One region of the Oceanobacillus sp. B139/18 genome, then DNA from elsewhere that is predicted to be linked to it. Evidence: riboswitches for the same ligand, from Rfam matches in the RefSeq annotation. Region 1 holds a riboswitch; the other holds the start of a gene.
The links. Region 1 has a riboswitch for thiamine pyrophosphate ahead of ACZSMY_RS15935 (acetylornithine deacetylase). Riboswitches for the same ligand answer to the same signal wherever they lie in the genome.

Region 1 (3,188 bases):
AATGCTGCTAAAGAACCTTTCTGTGCCTCTGCAATCATATTACTGCTGTAGGCCAGCGTTACAGGCCCTGGAACCGTAGATTCTAGTTCCTCCCTGGAAATACCGAGACGCTCGGCATACTGACGATGAAGCTCCATTTCGAAATTCAGGGTTTCATCCAGCGATTTAGCAAAGCCGGACATGGTATCTAAATCTTTTGCAAGCACCGTTCCCATCGCAATTACTTTTGAGTACTCTATCAAATACTTGTAATCCTGACACATGTAGAATTTAAATGACTCCATATCGAGTGTTCCATTACCAATCCCCTGTACAAATGGATGCTGGTGGCTTTTCTCCCAAATCGAATCTGCTGTCTTGCGAATACGTTCTGTAAATTTCATGTATATGCGCTCCCTTTTCCATCATTTTTATAAATGCCTTATTTCTGTTTTTCTGTTTGACACCATTTCAAAATAAATTGCAGCAGGGACACTGTATAATCTACTAACTCGTCGATGTTTACCTGCTCATCCACGGCATGGGCGTGCTTCAATTCACCAGGTCCATAGCAGACCGTCGGAATCCCGTATGCTGCAAGCCAGCCGCCATCAGTTACTGTTTCAGACATTCGGACTTTCGCTTCCTCGCCAAAAGCTTTGCTATGACTCTCCTGTAACATCGCAAAAGCAGCATGTTCTTTATCTACGGAGAAAGACGGGAAAATTTCACCGCGGTCCACAATCATCGATTCGCCTCCCCATTCAAAGGCGGGTGGATTATCCCGCATCCAGACATCCGCTTCAGCCGTCTTGCGTAAATGGGACTCAATTTCTGCAGCAACCTGCTCAGAAGTCTCATCGGGATAATAATGAACGGTAATCCATAGGCGGCATTCATCAGCAATAAAAGCAGCATGTCTGCCTCCTTCAATCACTGCCGGGTTGATGGTATTGGTTCCTGGGGGAAAGCCTGGATAGGATTTGGTCACTGCCCAATGTCGCTCCAGCTCCTGCAACGCAATAAGGAGCTTATTCATCTTTTCAATGGCGCTGGCTCCTTTCATCCCGCCGCCTGCATGAATGAGCTGGCGACGTGTACCATCATGGTGCGTGATTGGACTTTTCACTGTGATCCAGCCGGTAATAACGCCTCCTTGCCCATGTATTTCACAATGACTTGTATCTGCAACGATGGCATAATCCGCTGTATACCCGCGTTCTCCACATTGCTTCGTCCCTGCTTCCCCAACCTCTTCCCCAATGACGGACTGCAGAATAACATCCCCGCCAAGGCGAATCTGGTGGTCATGCAATATGCGCATCGCAAATAAACACGCTGCCAGACCGCCTTTCATATCTGCTGCACCCCGCCCAAATAATGTACGTCCTTCCACTGCTGGCTGAAATGGCGCATGCTTCCAGTTTTCACCTTCCTCTATAGAAGCGACATCCACATGCCCATTAAGAATCAAGCTGTTGTATGTATCGGAAGCAGTTCCACGTAAACAGCCGACGACATTCGGGTCACCGGGATAAACCTCCCATTGTTCTGTTTCAAAATTCATTTCCTTCAAGTAGTTCGCAATGTAAGCTTGGATAGCCTCTGTATTTCTTGCAGGCGGGGCTGGTGTTTCAAAACGAATCAAATCACTGACAAGCGCTATTAATTCGTCTTCTCGATTTCGAATCTCCTGAATTACCCTATCCATTCAAAAACCTCCTTTTCAGCACGCAAAAAAAACCGCCTCCTGATTTAGAGAGCGGCAGAAAAGTTTGGTTCATTTGCCTAAAGGCATATCCGCCCACTTCCCTCCGCTAGTACGAACTAGATCAGGTTGGTAAGGGTCAAGACAATATGCCTCTCTCAGCTTAATAAGCACCCCTAGTGGATCCATTGCGTATGTATTTATCCCTTTTAGGTTACCATACGAATTTGTAAGCGTAAAGCAGAATTTAAGAAAGGATGATTCTATACCCGCTTGTCTACATACATATTGCTGTTTTTTTGCGCAATATCAATACAGATGAAATCCAGAATACGTTGTAACCTTCTTACAAAGGAGGTTACAGCTAGTGTACATAACTATCATAAAAAAAAATAAACGTGTCCGAAACTATCTGCTTGCTACTGCCAGTTCCAATTTGGGGAATGTGATGACTGGCATGGCTCTTTTATTTCTTGCTTATGATTTAACTGCTTCTAATGCGTATACCACAGGGATTGCTATCGCTCAAGTTGCTCCTTATCTGCTGTTCGGATTGATTGGAGGAGTTATTGCTGACTGGATTTCTAAAATGAAATGGTTAATTCGTATCGATTTATTTCGTTCTCCACTTCTCATCGGGTTAGTTTTGTTAGACTTCTCCAATCAGCTTGCTTACTGGCATCTAATTATTGTAAGCATCTTGATTCATTTATGCGGATGCTTATATAATCCGGCGCATCGGGCAATCATCCCGCTTATCACGAGTGAAAGGGAGAGGCCCGCAGTAAATAGTTTAACGGACACTGTTACAAGGGGAATGACTGTTTTAGGACCTGTTTTCAGCATTATCTTCATGAATACCATTGGTGTAATCCACTTTTTCACGCTGGATGCACTCAGCTATCTATTGAGCGCGCTTTTTCTATCATTCATTCCCTTAAAGGAAGAGCAGACAGATAAAAAGCATTTTAATATATTCACAGCCATCCGGGAATTTGCTATATGGCCCCGTTCTCATAAAACCATCCGTTCCTTATTTGAGATGACAGCTTTTATTGTTTTCTTTAACACCTGGGTTTGGCAGGTTGGGCTGTTATTACTGTTACAAGAAACGATGGCGAATGCAGAAGTATGGTACAGCGTTGTAACAGGATGGTTTGGAATTATTGTTATTATTGTGAATCTGATTATTCCCTATATCTTTAAACAATTTACGCTAAAAACCTACCTTCTCAGCTCCCTTATCTGGGGGACAGGCATTTTATTCTTAGGAGGTTTACCAGCTGTCCCCCTGCTTTTTTTGGGAATTATCTGGGTAGCAGTCGGATTGCCGCTGTCTGGATTATCCAGGGTCTATTTACTGCAAAAGTATATTCCGCCAGACATGCTGGGAAGAGGTTTCAGTTTCAATGCCGTCCTGCTTTATTTTTCTAATTTTATTTCTTTAGGTTTCTTCGGACTTGTATCTTATTGGGTCTCCATACACCTGATTTTTATCATC
Region 2 (3,188 bases), on a different contig from region 1:
AAAATGAGATATGATGTGAAGCGTAATCCTAAAAAAACCATCGTCACTGATTTTGCAGAGATGTTTTGTATTTCGACAAAGGGGTAGTGTTTTAGAAAGAAAAAATCGTCTTTTTGGAAAGGGAAACAGAGGAGGAATTTAATGAGTGAAGAAGTAAAAGCACCCGGCTGGGATGCAATTGATAATGCAATGGAAGCAATTTATGGGAAGCAGGAACCGAAGCATTATGGAACAGTGATCTCTTATTCGCTGGGCGGACCGGATCCATTAGATGGAATCAGCGCTTATCAATCAGAAACGCCAGGCTTGCACTGGCATATAGTTACATATGGATTTTCAGAGATTTACGAAAAAGAAACCGATAATCCAGAAGTAAGCGGTTTTGGGTTTGAATTAACGTTCAGATTGAAAAAAGAAGAAGGGGAAGAGGAACCGCCAGCCTGGGCGCTTAATCTGCTTCAGAATTTGGGAAGATATGTTTTTAACAGCGGTAATGTTTTTAAAAATGGAGACTATATGGATGCAAATGGTCCTATCTGTTTGGAATCAGATACGGCATTAACTGCATTGGCATTTATTACGGATTCTGAGCTTGGTACAATAGAAACAGAAAATGGTCAAGTGCAATTTCTGCAGATGGTTGGTATCACAAATGATGAGCTCGAAGCAATGCAGACGTGGAATACACGAGGTGTTCTCTCTGCCAGTTCCCCATATATGCCCGCGTTTATTACCGATTTAAAAAGAGATTCTTTACTAAATCATGCAGATGTCTCCCCAAAAGTTGATGAAGGAAGAGAACGGGAAGGATCCAATACAGGATTTCTATTTAACGATAATTTATCGTGGACTCCAGAAAAAAAGGGCTTATTCAGAAAAAAACCAGCAATGCTGACTCTGGGGGCAAAACAAACCGAAACCATAAGTAAAGTGCTGCGAGGGCGTCTCTTGAAAGGAAAGGCTCTGACATTGGCAGGTCCTGATATTGTCATTGCTATAGAGCCCGGGGAAAAGTCAGAATATGCAATGGAGAAGGATAAGGTGCGTCTAATTTTAGATGAGCAGAGTACAATCGAGTTGAGTGAGAAGCTGATTCCTAAAGAAGGTGTGGCGGAACTATTCTCGTTTGAACAGCTGGCTGTAAAAATTGTTAAAACATACATCAAAGATAATGAAGGAAATGTTGTTCAGGTAATTGGGTAAGAGAACTCATTTGAAAGTAAAATAACATTTCCTTGATAAATCGCTAAACACTTTTGAAAGAATATCTTTGAAAATAAAAAATTATATGTTATTCTTTATTTGTAATCTGAAAATTAAATAAGCAACACTAGGGGAGCCTTTGGCTGAGACGAATACTCGGACCCTTTGAACCTGATCTGGTTAACACTAGCGTAGGGAAGTGGCAGGAACATGACGATATATCATTCGAACAATGAATTTGTATATAATCAAGACCACTTATCCTTCAGCTGGATAAGTGGTCTTTTTCGTTCTTCTGCCAATCCTGAAGCAAGAAAATGGAAGAAAGGGGAGAAGAAGATGGACAGGCATCTGCACTTGATCAGTGATGGCAGTTTTTCCGAGCAGCATTTGCAAATAGTGAAGCGGATTCAGGCTGAGATTGATTATTTGCATATCAGAGAGAAGAACAAGACAGCGAAGGACATTCTGGAAATCATCGGTGCATTAGAAAATATCGGATTGCCATTAGAGAAAATAATAGTGAATGACAGAGTAGATATTGCTGTGATAAAGCAGTGCGCAGGTATTCAGCTGGCGTTTCACAGTCCTTCCATTCCACTTGTAAAAGAAAGCTTCCCTGAATTGAAGGCAGGAAAGTCTGTTCATTCTTTAGCTGAGGCAGAGCAGGCGCAGCAGGAGGGAGCTGATTATGTGCTGTATGGCCATATTTATTCCAGCAAGTCCAAAGCCAATCAGCAGCCCAGAGGATTAACGGAACTACAGGAAATGACTAACGCGCTGTCTGTGCCGGTATATGCTATTGGCGGGATTACTCCTGAGCGGGCGAAAGAAGTAACTGCCGCAGGAGCAGCCGGCATCGCGGTCATGTCTGGTATTTGGCAGGCAGAGGATCCGGTCCAAACTGTCAGAGCTTACCGGCAAGCGTTGAATATATGAAAAGGAGGGAGAAGATGAATAAACAGTTTGATCAAATTATTGTAGGCGGCGGAGTTATTGGCTGCTCTATTGCTTATCAGCTGGCCAAAAGAGGCAATCGGGTGCTGGTCATTGAAAGGAATCAAATCGGCTGCGAGGCTTCCAGTGCCGCAGCAGGTATGTTAGGCGCTCAAGGAGAGTTTACAGAAGACAGTCCGCTTTTTCGGTTTGCACAGGAGAGCAGAGCGCTATTCAAAAATTTATCCGAGGAACTGAAGGAAGCGTCAGGAGTAGATATTCAATATATTCATAAAGGAATCATGAAGCTTGCTTTTCATCAGCAGCAATACAGCAAGCTGCAAAGCGTCGCGTCTTTCCAGCGGGAAGCGGGGAACCCTGCGTATTTACTGTCAGTAGAAGAAGCGAAAAAAATGGAGCCAAGCCTGACGGAGAATCTTCGTGCTGTCCTGTATTTGCCGGATGATGGTCAGGTTTCCGCCCGTCATCTGACCAAAGCCTTCTCTCTGGCTGCATCTCATTATGGTGCGGTGTTGCATGAGCAGGAAAGCGTTAATGAGCTGTTGATAGAAAATGAAACGGTTTATGGTGTCCGGACAACAGAGGCAATCTATGAAGCGGTCCAGGTTATTGTTGCAACAGGAGCTTTCGGAGATGAATTGCTGCCTGCAGATTATGCTGCGATTCCGGTGAAGGGCGAATGTCTGCTGTTAGAACTGGACCAGAAGCTATTTCAATCAACACTTTGGATGGATGGCTGTTACCTTGTTCCGAAGCAGGGAAAAAAGGTGATTGTTGGAGCCTCCTCCATACCAGGAAAAATGGATAAGCATGTCCATGCCGCAAGCGTCCAGAGACTGCTGTCACGAGCGCAGAAAATGGTTCCGGAGCTGGCAGAGGCGAGGATAAGAAAAATGTGGGCAGGCATCAGACCATCTACAGCTGACGAACTGCCATACTTGGGCGAGATTCCGGGAATCCCAGGCCTATATGCGGCAAAGGGACATTATCGAAATGGCATCTTACTATCGCCTATCACGGGAATTTAT

Region 2: linked by a shared signal. The riboswitch ahead of ACZSMY_RS12870 (thiamine phosphate synthase) and the one ahead of ACZSMY_RS15935 (acetylornithine deacetylase) in region 1 are both predicted to bind thiamine pyrophosphate.

The regions. Positions count from the first base shown of each region.
Region 1 covers NZ_JBVFXI010000005.1:213,401-216,588, forward strand. Annotated here, with positions in the region: gene tenA (thiaminase II) at 1-383, opposite strand, end outside; gene ACZSMY_RS15935 (acetylornithine deacetylase) at 422-1,690, opposite strand; TPP riboswitch at 1,772-1,875, opposite strand; gene ACZSMY_RS15940 (MFS transporter) at 2,055-3,188, shown strand, end outside.
Region 2 covers NZ_JBVFXI010000004.1:31,910-35,097, forward strand. Annotated here, with positions in the region: gene ACZSMY_RS12860 (class I SAM-dependent methyltransferase) at 1-87, shown strand, start outside; gene ACZSMY_RS12865 (suppressor of fused domain protein) at 142-1,203, shown strand; TPP riboswitch at 1,323-1,418, shown strand; gene ACZSMY_RS12870 (thiamine phosphate synthase) at 1,414-2,142, shown strand; gene thiO (glycine oxidase ThiO) at 2,157-3,188, shown strand, end outside.